DNA from 4 places in the Agrobacterium sp. DE0009 genome. Region 3 is predicted to be linked to each of the others. Evidence: predicted binding sites of a transcription regulator. Region 3 holds the regulator's gene; each other region holds the start of a gene.
What was found. Region 3 encodes PhoB, which activates phosphate uptake and scavenging genes when phosphate is short. Its sites were predicted from a motif close to TGTCATNNANCTGTCAT; they were not measured.
Positions count from the first base shown of each region.

Region 1 (5,138 bases), 1.2 Mb from region 3:
GATCGCGCCGATCAGGAAGGACATCAGCATGATGATCGGCACGGCGCGCACGCCCATATGGTCGATCTGGTTGACGATCGCCGCTGGCGAAACGCCGCGTCCGCGCCCGAGCTTCATCTGCGCGCCGCGCACGGCCGAGCCGAGAATATACATCCCCGCGAGGAAATCCGCGCCGTTCTGAACGACGGCCTGGCCGATCGGCGCAAAGATGCGCTCGGCGAGTCCCACCTTCTTGGGGGCCTCACCCTCCATCTCCACCTTTTCAGGCAATTGGGAAATGACCTCTTCAATCTGGTCGTTTCCCGTTACGGTGACGGTGGCCCCCTTCGCCTCAAGATCGCGGCGCAGGCGCTGGATGATCCAGGCGCCGGTGGTGTCGATCGCCTCTACGGACGAGAGATCGATTTCGGCTGCGCTGGAGGACGCGTCCTTCTCGATCTTGTCGAGAATGGGGAAAATGCCGGAGAGATTGCTGTTGCGCCAGGAACCGCTCAGCACAAAACGCGACGCGCCGCCGGAGACGGTATCGTCTGCGGAAATTGCGGCCGGGTTCGCCTGTTGCCGTGTGTCCTGTTCTTGCATAATGCTCCGAGCGAGTGCAGCCGTCACGAGATTCTTAATGGTTTCATAACGGTTTGGCCTTCGGCAAGCCACAGTGACGGCCGACAATTCGCGATAAATTTGGCGTCATGTGTCTTTTGACGCCTATTAGGAAGTGAAAAAACATGCCCCGTTACCTTCAAGCCACAACTGAACGTTTCGCCGTTGCTGGCAGCTTCACCATTTCACGCGGCACCCGCACGCATGCGGATGTCGTAACGTGCACCATCCGGGATGGTTCCTTTACCGGTAAAGGTGAATGTGTGCCCTACCCGCGTTATGGCGAAAGCATTGAGGGCGTCATCGCCGACATCGAGGTTATGGCCGAGCAGATCGCTGGCGGCCTGACACGGCAGGACTTGCAGCAGGCGATGAAACCGGGCGCGGCCCGCAATGCCGTCGATTGCGCATTGTGGGATCTCGAAGCGAAAATGAGCGGCAAGAGCGCCGCCGAGCAGGTTGTCGGACAGGCGGTAAAGCCGCTCGTCACTGCCTACACGATCTCGCTTTCCGATCCCGACACCATGGCCGCGAAGACGGCAGAGAATGCCACCCGCCCGCTGCTGAAGATCAAGACCGGCACAGCCGACGACGAGGCCCGCCTGCGCGCCGTCCGCGCAGCCGCACCCGAGGCGCGTATCATCATCGATGCGAATGAGGGCTGGAACGACGGCAATATCGAATATTATCTGAGGCTTGCAGCGGAACTGAAGATATCGCTGATCGAACAGCCGCTTCCCGCCGGCAAGGACGCGATTCTCGCCCGCATCGACCATCCGGTTTTGATCTGCGCCGACGAAAGCGTGCATTCGACAAAGGACCTCGCCGGCCTGCGCGACCGTTACGATGCCATCAACATCAAGCTCGACAAGACCGGCGGCCTGACGGAAGCGCTTGTCATGAAGGCGGAGGCCGAAAGGCTCGGTTTCACCATCATGGTCGGCTGCATGCTCGGCACCTCGCTCGGCATGGCGCCCGCTGTGCTGGCCGCTCAAGGCGCAGCCTTTGCCGATCTCGACGGGCCGCTGCTGCTGGCTGAGGACCGTGAAGCGGGGCTGGTTTATGAAGGGTCGCTGGTCTATCCGGCACGGCCGGAATTGTGGGGGTAAGCCCCTGAAATTAAATCCTGATGAGCCGCAACGTCTCCCCTTGTTTCTTCTCCCCGCCGGGGAGAAGATGGCCCGAAGGGTCAGATGAGGGGGCAACGGTAGAGGTTTACGGCGAGCTCGCCCCCTCATCCCGCTGCCGCGGACTTCTCCCCGGCGGGGAGAAGAAACAGGTGGCAACCGCTCGCTTCACACGAGCCTGCACTGATCTCACGGAAAACACCGAAGGCCAAGTATTCCTTTAGCCTACAGGCCAAATCTCAAGCCGCGTGCTGGCCGATCAGCCCCGGAATGTTCACCGGCTCCATCTCATCCGATGTCTGCTCGGCAATGACTTCGCTCGTCTGCATCCAGGTGATCAGCTCGAACGTGCCGTCGGCATTTTCGGCAATCGCCGTGCAGCTTTCCACCCAGTCGCCGGTGTTGATGTAGCGGATGCCATCCATGTCTTCCATGACGGCGTGGTGAATGTGGCCGCAGATCACGCCATCGACGTTGTTGCGCCGCGCCTCATCCGCCACCACGCGCTGGAACTCGCCGATAAAGTTGACGGCGTGTTTGACCTGCAGCTTGGCCCAGGCCGAGAACGACCAGTAAGGCAAGCCGATGCGGCGACGCACGGCGGCAAGGGCGATGTTGATGGCGATCGCCGCATCGTAGGCCCAGTCACCGAGATAAGCGAGCAGGCGGGCATTGCGCACCACCACGTCGAACTCGTCGCCATGGATGACCAGATATTTCTTGCCGTCGGCCGCCTCGTGGATCATGCGCTCGGCAACTTCTATGCCGCCGAAATGCATGCCGGGAAACTCCCGCAGGAATTCATCATGGTTTCCGGGAATATAAACGATGCGGGTTCCCTTGCGGGCCTTGCGCAGAAGCTTCTGCACCACGTCGTTGCAGCCCTGTGGCCAGTACCAGCTGCGGCGCAGGCGCCAGCCGTCGACGATGTCGCCGACCATGATGATCGTTTCGGCCTCGTGGTATTTCAGGAAGTCGAGCAGATAATCCGTCTTGGCTGCCTTTGAACCAAGATGAACATCTGAAATGAAAAGCGTTCTGAACTGTCTGGTTTCAATTTGACCGGCCACGGATATCATCCCCCTGTTCGGTTGCGTCCCTGCGGCTTTCTTCCCTCTCAGAACCAGACTCGTGTTTCAGCAACATGACAGCGGCCGTTTTTTGCAGGGAATATGACGAAAGCTTTCACGAAAACGCGAATAAGCCATGGCGGCATTTGCATAAGGTGCGGTCAAATAACGGCTGTACCACGGGTAAGTTTGTTGTATTCAGGGGGCCGAAATAAAACCAGATACGACGGTGGAAGACATGACCTCTCACGATAAGAACAACACGCCCGCCAACACGGCAAAGGCCGACATCGAGGAACAGGCGCTCTTTTTCCACCGCTACCCGCGCCCGGGCAAGCTGGAGATCCAGGCCACCAAGCCGCTCGGCAACCAGCGCGATCTGGCGCTCGCCTATTCGCCGGGTGTCGCCGCCCCCTGCCTTGCCATCCACGAGAACGCCGAAATGGCAGCGGAATACACGGCCCGCGCCAATCTCGTCGCGGTCATCTCGAACGGCACGGCAGTTCTTGGCCTTGGCAATATCGGCCCGCTTGCCTCGAAGCCCGTTATGGAAGGCAAGGCCGTCCTCTTCAAGAAATTCGCCGGCATCGATGTGTTCGATATCGAAATCGATGCGCCCGGCATCAACGACATGGTCTCCACCATCGCGGCGCTGGAACCCACCTTCGGCGGCATCAACCTTGAGGACATTAAGGCGCCGGAATGTTTCGAGGTGGAGCGCCAGCTGCGCGAGAAGATGAACATCCCGGTCTTCCACGATGACCAGCATGGCACCGCGATCATCGTCGCCGCCGCTGTCACCAACGCTCTGGAACTCGCCGGCAAGTCTCTGTCCAGCGTCAAGATCGTGGCGTCAGGCGCCGGTGCGGCGGCCCTTGCCTGCCTCAACCTCCTTGTTGCGATGGGCGCCAAAAAAGAAAACATCTGGGTGCACGACATCGAGGGCCTTGTCTATGACGGCCGCAACACGTTGATGGACGAGTGGAAGGAAGTTTACGCCCAGAAGACCGACAAGCGCGTGCTGGCTGAAACCATTGATGGCGCCGATGTCTTCCTCGGCCTGTCGGCGGCAGGCGTCCTGAAGCCGGAACTGCTGGAGCGCATGGCGGAGAACCCGCTCATCCTCGCGCTTGCCAATCCGAAGCCTGAAATCATGCCGGAAGAGGCGCGTGCCGCCCGCCCGGATGCGATGATCTGCACCGGCCGCTCGGACTTCCCGAACCAGGTCAACAACGTCCTCTGCTTCCCCTATATATTCCGCGGCGCGCTCGATTGCGGCGCAACAACGATCAACGAAGAAATGAAGATGGCCGCCGTGCAGGCCATCGCCGAATTGGCGCGTGAGGAAGTCTCCGAAGTGGCCGCCAAGGCTTACAGCGGCGAAACGCCGATCTTCGGCCCGACCTACCTCATCCCCTCGCCCTTCGATCCGCGCCTTATCCTGCGCATTGCGCCGGCCGTTGCCCGTGCTGCCGCCGCAAGCGGCGTCGCCGCCCGGCCGATCACCGACTTCGAAGCCTATCTCGACCAGCTGAACCGCTTCGTCTGGCGCTCGGGCTTCATCATGAAGCCGGTCTTCAACGCCGCCAAAGCTGCCGAAAAGAAGCGTATCATCTTTGCCGAAGGCGAAGACGAGCGGGTATTGCGCGCCGCCCAGGTGCTGCTGGAAGAGGGCACCGGCATTCCGATCCTCATCGGCCGTCCGCAGATCATCGAAACGCGCCTGAAGCGCTTCGGCCTGCGCATCCGCCCGCATACGGATTTCGCGGTGGTCAACCCGGAAGACGATCCGCGCTACCGCGAATACGTGGATGACTATTTCGCCCTCGTTGGCCGCGCCGGCATCAATCCGGAAGCGGCGCGTACCATCGTGCGTACCAACACGACCGTCATCGGCGCGCTTTCGGTCAAGCGCGGCGAAGCGGATGCGCTGATCTGCGGTCTCGAAGGCCGTTACGACCGCCATCTGCGAGACGTGAACCAGATCATCGGCAAGCAGGACGGCGTGCGCTCCTTCGCGGGCCTCAGCCTGCTCATCACCCAGCAGGGCGCGCTGTTCCTCACCGATACCTTCGTCAACAACGACCCGACATCAGAAGAAGTGGCCGAGATGGCGATCCTTGCGGCGAAGGAAATCCGCCGCTTCGGCATCACGCCAAAGATCGCGCTCGCCAGCCATTCCAACTTCGGCTCGCGCGATTCCGAAAGCGCCCGCAAGATGCGCCGCGCCCTGAAGATCGTGCAGGAGGCAGCGCCCGAACTGGAAGTGGACGGCGAAATGCAGGGCGGCTCGGCCCTGTCGGAAGCACTGCGCAAGCGCGCCATGCCCAACAGCGTGCTG
Region 1 covers NZ_VEIU01000001.1:276,362-281,499, reverse strand. Annotated here, with positions in the region: gene FS804_RS01465 (ABC transporter permease) at 1-582, opposite strand, end outside; gene dgcA (N-acetyl-D-Glu racemase DgcA) at 726-1,709, shown strand; gene FS804_RS01455 (UDP-2,3-diacylglucosamine diphosphatase) at 1,967-2,806, opposite strand; gene FS804_RS01450 (NADP-dependent malic enzyme) at 3,036-5,138, shown strand, end outside.
Region 1: FS804_RS01455 (UDP-2,3-diacylglucosamine diphosphatase) is a predicted target of PhoB. The motif match lies at 2,861-2,877, and genes of this name have one in related genera.

Region 2 (5,138 bases), 840 kb from region 3:
ATCGTTCAGTCGATGAAGAAGGCAAAGAAGGCGAACCCGCTCTTCCTGCTCGACGAAATCGACAAGATGGGCATGGATTTCCGTGGCGATCCGTCGTCGGCGCTGCTCGAGGTTCTCGATCCGGAACAGAACTCCACCTTCATGGATCACTACCTGGAAGTGGAATATGACCTGTCCGACGTGATGTTCGTCACCACGGCGAACACGCTGAACATCCCGGGCCCGCTGATGGACCGTATGGAAGTGATCCGCATCGCCGGTTACACGGAAGACGAAAAGCGCGAAATCGCCAAGCGTCACCTGCTGCCGAAGGCGATCAAGGAACATGCCCTGCGTCCGGAAGAATTCTCGGTCACCGATGATGCCCTGATGGTCGTCATCCAGCAGTACACCCGCGAGGCGGGCGTGCGCAGCTTCGAACGCGAGCTCATGAAGCTGGCGCGCAAGGCTGTCACCGAGATCATCAAGGGCAAGGTCAAGTCCGTGGAAGTCACCGCTGCCAATGTTCCGGATTATCTGGGCGTTCCGCGGTTCCGTCACGGCGAGGCCGAGCGCGAGGATCAGGTCGGTGTCGTCACGGGTCTGGCCTGGACGGAAGTCGGCGGTGAGCTGCTCACCATCGAAGGCGTGATGATGCCGGGCAAGGGCCGTATGACGGTCACCGGCAACCTCAAGGAAGTGATGAAGGAATCCATTTCGGCGGCGGCATCCTATGTCCGCTCGCGCGCTGTGGACTTCGGCATCGAACCGCCGCGTTTCGACAAGAGCGACATCCACGTGCACGTACCGGAAGGGGCAACCCCGAAGGACGGTCCATCGGCCGGTGTCGCCATGGCAACCGCCATCGTCTCCATCATGACCGGCATTCCGGTTTCGAAGGATGTGGCGATGACAGGCGAGATCACGCTTCGTGGTCGCGTTCTGCCGATCGGTGGCCTGAAGGAAAAGCTGCTTGCAGCGCTTCGCGGCGGCATCAAGAAGGTGCTGATTCCGGAAGAAAACGCCAAGGATCTGGCGGAGATTCCGGACAACGTAAAGAACGAGATGGAAATCATTCCGGTATCGCGCATGGGCGAGGTTATCAAGCACGCCCTCATCCGCCAGCCGGAACCCATCGAGTGGGACGGCAGCATCGAAACGCCCGTGATTGCAACGGTCGAAGGTGTTGATGACGGCAGCCAGACCATCGCACATTGAAGGCCCACAGGCACACGAAAGGCGGGAATCGCCTTTCGTGGCGTGTGTCGCATAGATTCAATGTGTTAGCCCTTCCAAGGGGAGTGCGGTGTTTAGCCCCGCGCAAGTGATGCGAATTTGGCACGAATATGTGGAAGGCCGGCAGAAATGTCGGCCTTTTTTGTGAAAAAAACTCCAGACCCCTTGTTTTTCAGGCGATTCCAGCGCTTTTGGGTTGCTGCGCGCGGATACAAACGTATTCTGCGCCGACTTAATTTGAGTCGTTTCAAACCATTGAAAGGGGTGGAAACATGAACAAGAACGAGCTCGTCTCTGCTGTTGCCGAAAAGGCTGGTCTCACGAAGGCAGATGCTGCTTCCGCTGTTGATGCCGTATTCGAAACCGTACAGAGCGAACTGAAGAACGGTGGCGACATCCGTCTCGCCGGCTTCGGCAGCTTCTCCGTCAGCCGTCGTGAAGCCTCCAAGGGCCGCAACCCTTCCACGGGTGCTGAAGTCGATATCCCGGCTCGCAACGTTCCGAAGTTCTCCGCAGGTAAGGGCCTGAAGGACGCCGTCAACTCGTAAGGTTTCCGGAGGGTCGCGACGCCCGCGGCGGGCGAGCGGCTTTTCAGGTCACGAGGATAGATGTTTTGACGCGTTAACGCCATTGTGGCGCGCTTGTGTGGCCTCCATCCGGCCACAAGGGCGCTCCGATAAGCGGAATGGACGCAGAAACAAAAAAAGCCCGGTCTCCAAGGCCGGGCTTTTTGATTCCCGGCGTCGGGTGTCATGCCACTGTCATGTCTTTGACGCAGAAGCCTTGGGGTGTTTCTGGATCCAAGGGGGATTACAATGGCGTTCCGATTTTCTCATATGGCTTTGAGCGCGGCGCTGCTTACGTCCGCTGCCTTCCCGGCGGCGGCCGAGCCGGTCTTTAACCGCATCGCATCGTTTCCCGTTGCGAAGAACCTGCCTGCTGACAAGGACACGAAGTCCGTCACCTCGGCTGAAATCATCACCGCCAGTGAAGACGGCAAGACGCTGATCTATTCGGACAGCCCGCTCGGAGGCATTGGTTTCATCGACATCACCGATGCGAAAGCCCCTAAGGCCGGCGGGGCATTATTGCTGGAAGGTGAGCCGACCTCCGTTGCCGTGGCCGGTCTCAAGGTTCTGGCCGGCGTGAATACCTCGGAAAACCGCGCCAACCCGTCGGGAAAGCTGGTGACGGTCGATATCGCCACCAAGAAGGTCGAAGTAAGCTGCGATCTCGGCGGCCAGCCCGATTCCGTCGCGGTTTCCCCGGACAGGACCTTCGCGGCGATTGCCATCGAAAACGAGCGCGACGAAGAGGTGAACGAGGGCGCGCTGCCGCAGATGCCGCCCGGTTACCTGGTAACGGTTGGCCTGAAAGACGGCGTGGCCGATTGCGCGAGCCTGAAGAAGATCGACGTTACCGGTCTCGCCGAAATTTCGCCTGAGGATCCGGAGCCTGAATTTGTCTCGATCAATGCCAATGGCGAGATTGCGCTGACGCTCCAGGAAAACAACCATATCGTCATTATCGACGGCAAGACAGGCGCGGTGAAGACGCATTTCTCTGCCGGCACCGTCGATCTGGAAGGCATCGACACCAAGACCGATGGTCAACTGAAATTCACGGACAAGCAGGAAGGCCGCAAGCGCGAGCCGGATGCGGTCAAGTGGCTGGACAATGACCGTATCGTCATAGCCAACGAGGGCGACTGGCAGGGCGGTGCACGCGGCTTCACCATTTTCGACAAGACTGGCAAGCTCCGTTACGAAGCCGGCGCTTCGCTCGAGCACGCGGTTGTCGCCATTGGCCACTATCCGGAAAAACGCTCCAAGGCCAAGGGCATTGAGCCGGAAGGCCTCGAAACGGCGACCCTTGATGGTCAGAAGTACTTTTTCGTGCTTGCCGAGCGCGCCTCCATCGCCGCTGTTTACAAGGATACCGGCGCAGAGCCGCAGTTGACGCAGCTCCTGCCTTCGGGCATTTCGCCGGAGGGTGCCGTCGCCATTCCCGCGCGCAACCTTTTCGTCACGGCCAACGAGGCTGATCTGGTCGAGGATGGCGGCGCCCGCTCGCATGTCATGATCTATGAACGTGCCGAAGGCGCGCCGGCCTATCCGCAGCTGGTATCCGCCACCGTCGATGGGGCGCCGATCGGTTGGGGTGCTCTTTCGGGTCTGGTTGGCGATGCCGAAAAGCCTGGCATTCTCTATGCCGTCTCCGACTCAGTCTATGGCAACCAGCCGTCGATCTACACCATCGACGCGACGAAGAAGCCTGCCACCATCAGCAGCGTGCTGCGTGTCAAGCGCGACGGCATTGCCGCGCAGAAACTCGATATCGAAGGCATCGCGCTGGATGGCAAGGGCGGATTCTGGCTGGCCTCGGAAGGCGACAGCGCCAAACTTGTTCCGCACGCGCTCTACAACGTCAACGCCAAGGGTGAGATCAAGGCCGAGATCGCCTTGCCGAAGGAACTGCTCATCGGCGATACCCGCTTCGGTTTCGAAGGCGTGACCATGGTCGGCAAGGGCGATGACGCCACGCTGTGGATGGCCGTGCAGCGCGAATGGGGCACGGACGAGAAGGGCTTCGTGAAGCTCGTCTCCTATAATCCGAAGTCCAAGGAGTGGGGCGCCGTGCGTTATCCGCTCGACAAGACCGAGGCAGGCTGGGTTGGCTTGTCTGAAATCACCGTGCAGGGTGAATATGTCTACATCATCGAGCGCGACAACCAGATCGGCGACAAGGCCAAGATCAAGAAGCTCTACCGCGTCGCGATCGCCGACCTGAAGCCTGGCAAAATCGGTGGCGAGCTGCCGCTTGTCGCCAAGCAGGAAGCCCACGACTTCCTGCCTGACCTCAAGGGCCAGACTAACGGCTATATCGTCGACAAGCTGGAAGGCTTCACCTTCGACAAGGCGGGAACGGCCTATGCCGTGACAGACAATGACGGTGTCGATGATTCCTCAGGCGAGACGCTTTTCTTCAAGGTGGAGATGAAGGCGATCAACTGATTGCCCAATCACCAAGTGCATAAAGAAAAGCCGGGCAGAGCCCGGCTTTTCCGTCTTGTGGGGAACAGCGTCAGAACGATCCGCCTGCCGATGCCGCGCCACGCGTGCCGACAATATCGGGGTGCAGTTTGGGAATCGGAATTTAGATGGTCGTCCGTCGGCGTCCAGCGAGGTGCTGCGGAAGGATCGTAACCGATCATCGCCCCATGGAATTTTTGCTCTTTATACTATCTGGTTTCTCTGAGTCCTGCTGGACCCAGCGGAAAAAAATATAAACAGGCAGCGCAATAAGCGCGAGTGTAACAAACGCGTCGATCGACATGGTTTCATCCATCAGTTCAACCGCTCATCATGAAACGGTGAGCCAAGCATGCCTGAAATCTATTTAAAAAGTCTAAATCTCGTTATTTTTCCGGGTGTTACGGAGTGATACAGAGATCCCGTGAGCCTGTCGGAATGTGGGGCAGGCGTATCACTCTGGGATAGATCACTCGTGCGGAAGCTTCCTCAGAGGCGCGAGGGCATCGAGTTAAGATCGTTGGAAAGCCGGATGGCCTGTGCGTGCAATCAACCGCCCAGCTAAAGCGAAGACGCCGCCACACATGCATATATCTGAACAGATCAGGAAAATGGTGGGCGATGAGAGACTCGAACTCCCGACATCCTCGGTGTAAACGAGGCGCTCTACCAACTGAGCTAATCGCCCTTCGCGTGTCTCGGATCGTGTCCGCCGCGTCGGTGGCCGTGATGTATTCGGATCGGAAAAAAACCGCAAGGGCTTTTGTGAAGTTTTTTCGTTTTTTTTCGCCACGGCTTTTTTCGTCATCGCAGGGCAGGGGAGAAAACCCGGCAACTGCGGGCTTTTTAGGGGAAACATGAAATCCGCGAGGTCCCCGTCGCACTCCGGAA
Region 2 covers NZ_VEIU01000001.1:683,700-688,837, reverse strand. Annotated here, with positions in the region: gene lon (endopeptidase La) at 1-1,197, shown strand, start outside; gene hupB (DNA-binding protein HupB) at 1,488-1,763, shown strand; gene FS804_RS03465 (esterase-like activity of phytase family protein) at 2,031-4,229, shown strand; tRNA gene FS804_RS03460 (tRNA-Val) at 4,860-4,935, opposite strand.
Region 2: FS804_RS03465 (esterase-like activity of phytase family protein) is a predicted target of PhoB. The motif match lies at 1,964-1,980, and genes of this name have one in related genera.

Region 3 (5,138 bases):
CCGGCCTTCGCGCCGTCAACCTCCTGATCTCCGACAGCGTGCGCACGCAGTTGCGCGACATCGTCGTCGCCGATCCCGCCGTCATCGGCACCACGCGCACCGTCACGCTTCTGGCGTCGGGCGATGTCGACAGCGCCTTCAAGGGCCAGGTCGATATGAGTGCCGATGAAGCTAACAGGCGTATCTCCAACCAGCAGCTCGGGTGGATGAACCAGCTCGCCGAAAGCGGCCAGCTTGCCAAACACTTCAACACCGGCATTTTCGTCAACGGCAATTCGAGCCGTCCGGAAGCAGCTGGTGTCGGCGTGGCGCTGATCGGTTCCTTCTACATGATGATGATCGTGCTGGTGCTGTCGCTGCCGATCGGCGTCGCGGCCTCGATCTATCTCGAAGAGTTCGCCCCGAAGAACCGTCTGACCGACCTCATCGAGGTAAACATCAACAATCTCGCGGCTGTGCCCTCCATTGTTTACGGTCTGCTTGGTCTCTCCGTCTTCATCAACTTCATGGGCTTTCCGCGCTCGGCTTCGCTAGTCGGCGGGCTTGTGCTCACGCTGATGACGCTGCCGACCATTATCATCGCGACCCGCGCCGCCCTGAAAGCCGTGCCGCCCTCGATCCGTGCAGCGGCGCTCGGTCTCGGTGCCTCCAAGATGCAGACGATCTTCCACCACGTGCTGCCGCTTGCCATGCCCGGCATCCTGACCGGCACGATCATCGGCCTGGCGCATGCGCTGGGCGAAACGGCGCCGCTGCTCCTCATCGGCATGGTGGCATTCGTCGCGAACTATCCGACAACGCCGATGGATCCGTCCACGGCCCTGCCGGTGCAGATTTACATGTGGGCGAATGAGGCAGAGCGCGCCTTTGTCGAACGGACATCCGGCGCTATCATCATCCTGCTTTTGTTCCTCATCGTCATGAATGTGGGCGCAATCCTGTTGCGTCGCCGCTTCGAACGGCGCTGGTAAAGGGAGATTGAGCAATGAACATGTTGTCGGAAGCAGCAGTTGAAAAGGCGCTGGACAAGAAAATGAATGAAGTCTCATACAAGATGATCGGTAAGGACGTATCGGTTTATTACGGCGAAAAGCGCGCGCTTTACGATGTGAACCTCAACGTCCGGGAAAACACCGTGACCGCGCTGATCGGCCCCTCGGGCTGCGGCAAATCCACGTTCCTGCGCACCCTGAACCGTATGAACGACACGATCGACGGCTGCCGCGTCACCGGCAAGATCACGCTTGATACCGACGATATCTACGACCAGGCGATCGATGTGGTGGAACTGCGCGCCCGCGTCGGTATGGTGTTCCAGAAGCCGAACCCCTTCCCGAAGTCGATCTACGAAAACATTTCCTACGGCCCGCGGATCCACGGGCTCGCCCGCAACAAGGCGGATATGGACCAGATCGTTGAGCAGAGCCTCCAGCGAGCCGGTCTCTGGAACGAGGTGAAGGACCGTTTGCATGAGTCCGGCACGGGCCTTTCCGGCGGTCAGCAGCAGCGCCTTTGCATCGCCCGTGCGATCGCCGTCAGCCCGGAAGTGATCCTGATGGACGAGCCCTGCTCGGCGCTGGACCCGATTGCCACCGCGAAGGTCGAGGAACTGATCCACGAGCTGCGGACAAACTACACCATCGTCATCGTCACGCACTCCATGCAGCAGGCGGCGCGTGTTTCCCAGCGCACGGCCATGTTCCACCTTGGTCATCTTGTTGAGGAAAACGAAACCGACAAGATGTTCACCAATCCGGATGATCAGCGCACGCAGGATTACATCATGGGCCGCTTCGGCTGATACAGGCCGGCGCTTCAAAGAAACCGAACAAGACTGGTGCCGCTGCCGTGTCCCGCTCCGGGCACGGCCTGCAGGCCAAGCCGGAGGACTAGACCGTGAACCAGACAACGACCCATTCGCATATCATGTCCGCCTATGATGAGGAGTTGAAATTCCTCACACGCCGTATTTCGGAAATGGGTGGCCTTGCCGAACAGATGTGTGCCGACGCCGTGCGGGCGCTCGTGAACTCGGATGCCGCGCTGGCGCAGAAAGTCATTTCTGACGACACCATCCTCGATCACGCCGAGCGTGAGATCGGCGACAAGGCAATCGTCACCATCGCCAAGCGCCAGCCGATGGCGGCAGACCTTCGTGAAATCATCGGCACGCTGCGTATTGCAGCCGATCTCGAGCGTGTGGGCGATCTTGGCAAGAACACGGCCAAGCGCGTGATTGCGGTTGCCGGCACCGGCGTGCCGCGCAAGCTTGCCCGTGGTCTCGAACACCTGTCGGAACTGGCGCTGGTGCAGCTCAAGGAAGTCCTCGACGTCTATTCGACCCGCTCCGCCGAGAAGGCCAATGCCATCCGCGAGCGCGATGAGGAAATCGATGCCATGTACACCTCGCTCTTCCGCGAGCTTCTGACCTACATGATGGAAGACCCGCGCAATATAACGACCTGCACGCATCTTCTGTTCTGCGCCAAGAACATCGAGCGCATCGGCGACCATGCCACCAATATCGCCGAGACAATCTATTACATGACCACCGGCAGCCAGCCGGAGGGCGAGCGTCCGAAGGACGACAGTTCCAACACGCTCGGTTCGGTGACCGAGTAAGAGACAGGCAAAGCCTTGCGGAGTTCAGCATATGGTGCCCAAGATTGCAGTTGTGGAAGATGAGGAAGCGCTCAGCGTCCTTCTTCGTTACAATCTCGAGGCTGAGGGATACGATGTCGACACGATACCCCGTGGTGACGAGGCGGAAATCAGGCTTCAGGAACGTACCCCCGATCTTCTCATTCTAGACTGGATGCTGCCTGGTGTGTCCGGTATCGAGCTTTGCCGTCGGCTCAGAATGCGGCCGGAAACGGAACGCCTGCCCATCATCATGCTGACGGCTCGCGGCGAGGAAAGCGAACGTGTTCGTGGCCTCGCAACGGGTGCGGACGATTATGTCGTCAAGCCGTTCTCCACGCCGGAACTCATGGCCCGCGTCAAGGCCATGCTCCGCCGGGCCCGCCCCGAGGTTCTGTCTTCGGTGCTGAAATGCGGGGATATCGAACTGGATCGCGAGACGCATCGCGTTCACCGCAAAAGCCGTGAAGTGCGTCTCGGTCCGACGGAGTTTCGCCTTCTGGAATTCCTGATGACCTCTCCGGGCAGGGTGTTCTCCCGTTCGCAATTGCTCGATGGTGTCTGGGGCCATGATATCTACGTCGATGAGCGTACCGTCGACGTGCATGTCGGACGCCTGCGTAAGGCGCTTAATTTTTCGCACATGCAGGATGTCATCCGCACGGTGCGCGGCGCCGGCTATTCCATGGAAGCCTGAGCGGACGCCATCCGACTGGCGCGTTCCATCAAGGTAATTTTCCGCGAAAACAAAAGGCCCGAAACCGGATTGGTGTCGGGCCTTTTGTTGTGGTTGATCCCGATCCGCTCTGGTTTTGGCACAAAAAAACGGGCCCGAAGGCCCGTAGTTTTTGAGTGTCGAATGCGTGCCGCAACACTCAAGCCTTACGGCGCTCGCTTACCGGCTGATAGGCGAGTTTCGCATGGAACTTGCAATAGGGCGAAGATTCCAGCGCTTCACAGCCGCAGAAATGGAAATCGTCTTTCAAGGGGTCGCCGACCGGCCATTTGCAGGTGCGCTCGGTCAGTTCCGTCAGCGTCAGACGACGGGAGATTGGCGTGACGACGTTTCTGGAAGGAACGTAATCGAGAACTTCCGCGGTCTCGATGCCGACCTCTTCCTGAAGGGCGGTCGCGGCGTTGGAACGCGTCAGGATCCGTGCCGGTGCAGCGTTGACGCGGCCAGCAAAATTCGCCGCGCGAGGGGCAGGGGCAGCAGTCCGCTTGGGCGCTGTGCGCGCCGAAGTGACAGGACCGCCAGCCTTGACGCGACCCGGCAGGTTGAGACGGTGGACCTTGCCAATGACGGCGTTGCGGCTGACGCCGCCCAGCTGCGCTGCTATCTGGCTGGCGCTAAGTCCCTCGGACCACAATTTCTTGAGCTTTTCGACCCGTTCGTCTGTCCAGTTCATGCCGCTTCTCCGCTTTTCGCGTGTATTTTTGGCAGAATCCCTCTCCGTCTCGCGGGTGTGCCGCGAGTGTGGTTTCTGCCTGATTTTTGGTGACTAGTTCCGCCGCATTGCAGTCTAGTAATTAGCGATTAACCTAGTGCCACGCAGACTCCGTGGCAAGAGTCGCGGGAATCATCTCGAATCGATTTTGCGGTTTTCCCCAACTTGCTGGCGAGTTGAGTCAGAAAGGCAACACCTTGGGTCTGGCGCCCAGCCACCTACTAGGGCTTGAGAACCCTAGGGAATACGGACTTTTGTTGACATCGGCAAGCGAAGTGACAATAGTGCCCCTGCCGCCGCGAGGCGGCATTTTTGATTTTCAGGCAAGGGATAACCCTAAGAGCCTATTGACAACCGTCTTACAGCGCATTTGCGCAAGGAGTGATACAGCCATGGCCGAAGCCGCCGCGCCATTGTTCGATACATTTGCAAGAGCCCCCCTGCGTTTTGAGCGAGGCGAGGGCGTCTGGCTGTACACGGAAAGCGGCGAGCGATATCTCGATTTTGCGGCTGGCGTGGCTGTGAATTCGCTGGGCCATGCCCATCCGCACCTTGTGGAGGCGATCAAGACGCAGGCCGAAAAGGTCTGGCACGTCTCCAACCTCTATGAAGTGCCGGGCCAGGAAAAGCTTGCCAAGCGTCTGACGGAAGCAACCTTCGCCGACAAGGTTTTCTTCACCAATTCCGGCGCGGAAGCGCTGGAATGCGCGATCAAGACCGCACGCCGTTACCATTATTCCAAGGGCCATCCTGAGAAGTTTCGCATCATCACCTTTGAAGGCGCCTTCCATGGCCGGACGCTGGCGACCATTGCCGCTGGTGGCCAGCAGAAATATCTCGAAGGTTTCGGCCCCAAGGTTGAAGGTTTCGATCAGGTTCCCTTCGGTGACGTCGATGCGCTGAAGGCCGCCATCACGGCCGAAACAGCAGCGCTGCTGATCGAGCCGATTCAGGGCGAGGGCGGCATCCGCGCGCCGGCGAAGGAATTCCTGCAACTGCTGCGCTCGCTCTGTGACGAGCATGGCATGCTGCTGATCTTCGATGAGGTTC
Region 3 covers NZ_VEIU01000001.1:1,521,147-1,526,284, reverse strand. Annotated here, with positions in the region: gene pstA (phosphate ABC transporter permease PstA) at 1-971, shown strand, start outside; gene pstB (phosphate ABC transporter ATP-binding protein PstB) at 986-1,801, shown strand; gene phoU (phosphate signaling complex protein PhoU) at 1,927-2,622, shown strand; gene phoB (phosphate regulon transcriptional regulator PhoB) at 2,654-3,337, shown strand; gene FS804_RS07690 (GcrA family cell cycle regulator) at 3,516-4,049, opposite strand; gene FS804_RS07685 (aspartate aminotransferase family protein) at 4,481-5,138, shown strand, end outside.

Region 4 (5,138 bases), on a different contig from region 3:
ATCGAAATCAACAGGGACATGCGCGAGAAAGCGCATCTACTGCACCGTTACGGCGGCTCGCCGATCGGCAACAGCCGCGTCAAGCTCACCAATGCCGCCGATTGCGCCAAACGTGGCCTGGTCAAGGAAGGCGACAATCCGCTGCGCGTCGCGGCTGACCGGCTGGCGGCTGACGGCGTCACCATTCTCCACACGATTGGCGGCGACGACACAAACACGACGGCCGCCGACCTTGCCGCCTATCTCGGTGCGAACGGTTATGACCTCACCGTTGTCGGCCTGCCGAAGACGGTGGATAACGACGTGGTCCCGATCAAGCAGTCGCTTGGCGCCTGGACAGCCGCCGAAGTCGGGGCATCCTTCTTCGACAATGTCAGCAACGAGCAGAGCGCAGCACCCAAAACTTTCGTCATCCATGAAGTCATGGGCCGCCACTGCGGCTGGCTGACGGCGGCCACCGCCCGCGCCTATATCCAGAAGACCCGCGGCAACGCGTATGTCGAAGGACTGATGATGAACTCGCAGATGAAGAACATCGACGGCATCTACCTGCCGGAAATGGCCTTCGACATTGAAGCCGAAGCAGAGCGGCTCAAGGAAATCATGGACCGACACGGCTACGTCACGCTGTTCGTCTCTGAAGGAGCCGGCCTCGATTCCATCGTCGCGGAGCGCGAAGCTTCCGGCGAGGCGGTCAAGCGCGACGCATTCGGCCACGTGAAGATCGATACCATCAATGTCGGCGGCTGGTTCCAGAAACAGTTTGCCAGCCTGATCGGCGCGGAACGCTCGATGGTGCAGAAATCGGGCTATTTCGCCCGTTCAGCACCAGCCAATGGCGACGATTTGCGTCTCATCCAGGGCATGGTCGATCTCGCGGTGGAAAGCGCCCTCAACAAGGTCTCCGGCGTCACCGGTCACGACGAAGATCAAAATGGCAAATTGCGGACCATCGAGTTTCCGCGTATCAAGGGCGGAAAGCATTTCGACCTCTCTGCAAAATGGTTCACCGAAGTGATGGAACACGTCGGTCAGCCGTTCACAGCGGCCTGATTTTACGATAGTCTAAAATAGACGGCGACAGGGAGGGCAAGGAGGAAGAGAATGTCTGGACAGGCCTGGCTGATTTTTTGCGCAGCATGTGCCGTTGTGTTCGCACTTCCCTCCCCCCTTGTATTTTCTGTCGCCTCCTATGCCGCGATTCGTGGCAGGAAGACGATCTTTGCCTCGGTCACCGGAGGCGCTCTCGGCATCGTCACCGCGATGACGATCTCGGCCATTCCGGTCGCCGGTCTCACCTATCTCCCTCAATCCTTTGTTGAAATCGTGCAATGGGCTGGCATTGGCTGGCTGATGCTCTTTCTGCTGTGGACTTTCGCCACGCCGGCAGCCCAGGCGGCCAATGCCGACAATGACAATCTGCCGGGCAAATCCTGGAGCGGCATCTTCCGCGATTGTTATGGGATTTCGGCACTTCGCCCGCGCTATTTCGCGTTTTTTCTGGCGCTGCTGCCGCAGTTCGTCTCGGCCTCCGGCAACACGATCGAAACGCTGGCGATGGCGCAGGCGGCCATCCTGCTTATGACGCTTGTCATTCTCACGGTACAGGCCCTGCTTGCCGGACCGACGCTTGCGCTGGTGCGCCGCATGTCAGGTGACAAAAAGATAAGGGCGAAATACCGCACACACTTCATTTCCGGCCGCGCCGTCAGCGCGGGCTACCGGCGAATCGCGGCCTGAAATGTGCTCTTTGACGTCCCGGCTTGCCGCTATCCTTACAATAGGTTAATGAAAGCGCGACGGGTCACTGCCTGCTTCGCTTGACGCGGGGGTATCAAGAGACGGGCTAACGAAGGCGGCAACATGCGAAATTCGGGAAAATTCCGCGGAAGAAGTGCACTTCTTCTGTCTTCCACCGTGGGTCTGGCACTGGCATTGAGCGCATGCACCAGCGTCGAATATGCCGCCAAGGAAGGTCCCAATGGCCCGAAAATCACAACGGTGACTCCCACCAATACAGCCGAAGCATCAGCGCAGCCAGCAACCGTTGAAACCGCTGCAGGCGGTACACCTGCCACACAGACAGTTCAGACTGCCGAAGCCGGAGCCGCTTCTTCGGCAACAGCACTTCCCACTGCCGTCGCCGTCAAGGGCGGACGCGTGGCCCTGCCGCCAGCCTCTGAGATTGCAGCCGCTGCAGCCATCTCGGCACAGATGCAGCCGCAGCAGACCGAGATGGCACAGACCGCCGAAGCGTCCGCTGCGCCCACCACGGCTGCGGCGCTTGCTCCGGCAACCATGACGCACGCGTCAGCAGCCATCGAAACGGCTGCCAAGCCAATTGCCCACAACTCTGCCGCCGATTTGCCGCAGGTGGTTGCCGTCAAGGGTAGCTTCCCGCCCGCACCGCCGCCGCCCGGCTCGCCCTCGATCGGCACCGAACTGACAGCGGAACGCAAGGTCATTCCGATGCCGAAACCGGGCAGCACGGTTCTGGCCTACGCCGCCGGGCCCACAAACGCTGCTCTTGCTGCCATCAGGCAGAACGAATCAATGACGGCGCCGCTGAACGCCGCGCCGGCCGGACGCGAAAAGCTGAGCGGGCTGATTACCAAATACGCCACCATGTATGATGTGCCGGAAGATCTGGTTCACCGCGTCGTGCAGCGTGAAAGCAAATACAATCCCGGCGCCTACAGCAGCGGCAATTTCGGCCTGATGCAGATCAGGCACGCGACGGCTCGCTCCATGGGCTTTGATGGCCCGGCCTCCGGCCTGTTCGACGCCGAAACCAATCTCAAATACGCCGTCAAATATCTGCGTGGCGCATGGGTCGTTGCAGGCAACGACCGCGACAACGCCGTGCGGCTTTATGCGCGCGGTTATTATTACGATGCCAAGCGCAAGGGTATGCTGCACGTTCTGCGCAAGTAATCGCATTGGCTCGGTTGGAGACGCCGCCTGAATTCGTCCGGCTTCTCGATACCGGTGACAAAAGCGCCTGAAATTTTCTCTTCGTCATTCTCGGGCTTGACCCGAGAATTTATGATTGCAGTGCATTATGGATCCTCGGGTCGAGCTCGAGGAAGACGTCGTGAGTAACGGGGTCCCGCCCACTGCGTCGACGCCGATGGACCACATCGTCTTTTCGGTGCCCTGATTTCACCCACAGCCCTTGTCATCAAATTGTAGCGTCACGGCTGTAGACGCCTCTCAATCGACTGAGAGGTGATTAGATGACGAGTGCGGCACCCAAGACCGGCTTCAGTAAGAATACCAAACTGAAGTCCGCATTGCTCCAGCACAAGGCACTCTCCAAAAGCGGCCTGTCGGAGCGCTTCTTCGGCCTCCTCTTTTCGGGCCTCGTTTATCCGCAGATCTGGGAAGACCCTGAGATCGATATGGAAGCGATGGAGCTTGGCGACGGCCACCGCATCGTCACCATCGGCTCCGGCGGCTGTAACATGCTCGCCTATCTGTCGCGCAACCCCGCCAGCATCGATGTGGTAGACCTCAATCCGCACCACATCGCGCTGAACAAGCTGAAGCTTGCCGCCTTCCGCCATCTACCGGCGCACCAGGACGTTGTGCGCCACTTCGGCCGCGCCAATCACCGCAGCAACAGCGTCGGTTATGACCGTTTCATAGCCGAGCATCTCGATGCCACAACCAGGGCCTACTGGTCGAAGCGCACCCTATCCGGCCGCCGGCGCATTTCGGTGTTCGACCGGAACATCTATCGCACCGGCCTGCTGGGCCGCTTCATTGGCGCGGGCCACCTCATGGCCCGGCTGCATGGCGTGAAGCTTACAGAAATGGCCAAGACCCGCACGCTCGATGAACAGCGCCAGTTTTTTGACAGCAAGGTCGCGCCGCTGTTTGACAAGCCGGTGGTGCGCTGGCTGACGAAGCGCAAAAGCTCGCTTTTCGGCCTCGGCATTCCGCCGCGCCAATATGACGAGCTGGCCAGCCTTTCCAGCGACGGCACGGTTGCGTCCGTCCTCAAGGAGCGTCTGGCAAAGCTTGCCTGCAACTTCCCGCTCAGCGACAATTATTTCGCCTGGCAGGCCTTCGCGCGCCGTTATCCCGAGCCGCATGAGGGCGCCCTGCCCGCCTATCTCAAACCGGAATATTACGAGACGATCCGTAAGAACACCGTCCGCGTCACCGTCCATCACGCAACCTATACCGAGCTTCTCTCACGCAAGCCCGCAAACGCCGTCGACCGCTATATCCTGCTCGACGCACAGGACTGGATGACGGACGTGCAACTCAACGAGTTGTGGTCACAGATCAGCCGCACCGCCGCACCAGGCGCGCGTGTCATCTTCCGTACGGCGGCCGAAACGAGTGTCATCGAAGGCCGGCTTTCACCTGACATCAGCAACCAGTGGGCCTATCTCGAGGAGCGCTCCAACGAGCTCAATGCTATGGACCGCTCGGCCATTTATGGCGGCTTCCATATTTACCAGAGGGCTATGGCATGAAGACCATTGGCGAGAATGTGAGCCTTGCAGACAGCGCCCATGCGAGCCTGATGGACCGCATGTATCGCCACCAGCGGCACATCTACGATATAACCCGCAAATATTACCTTCTCGGCCGTGACCGGACCATATCCGGCCTCGATGTACCGAAGGGCGGCACGCTGCTGGAAATCGGCTGCGGCACCGGTCGAAACCTCCTGCTGGCAAGCCGCCGATTTCCCCACGCCAAGCTCTTCGGCCTCGATATATCCGCAGAAATGCTGCTGACCGCGTCCGAGAATTTTGCCGGCAAGGCCGAACGCCCCATTCTGCGTGTCGCCGACGCCACCGCCTTTCGCGCATCGGAATTCGGCCAGGCCGACGGTTTCGACCGGGTCATGATACCCTATGCGCTGTCTATGATACCGGACTGGGAAAAAGCGATCGAACAGGCGCTCAAGGCTCTGAAGCCCGGCGGTTCGCTGCATATCGTCGATTTCGGCCAGCAGGAGCAGTTGCCGACGTGGTTCCGCAGCCTACTGCAAGCGTGGCTCACGCGCTTTCACGTTACGCCCCGCGCCAATCTTCGTTACGTTCTGGCCAATATGGCTGGCCGTTTCGATGGCGATTTCGAATTCGAAGAAATCGCCAGGGGTTATGCCTGGCGGGCCG
Region 4 covers NZ_VEIU01000003.1:450,635-455,772, reverse strand. Annotated here, with positions in the region: gene FS804_RS14920 (pyrophosphate--fructose-6-phosphate 1-phosphotransferase) at 1-1,053, shown strand, start outside; gene FS804_RS14915 (LysE family translocator) at 1,105-1,740, shown strand; gene FS804_RS14910 (lytic transglycosylase domain-containing protein) at 1,864-2,934, shown strand; gene FS804_RS14905 (DUF3419 family protein) at 3,237-4,487, shown strand; gene FS804_RS14900 (class I SAM-dependent methyltransferase) at 4,484-5,138, shown strand, end outside.
Region 4: FS804_RS14905 (DUF3419 family protein) is a predicted target of PhoB. The motif match lies at 3,177-3,193, and genes of this name have one in related genera.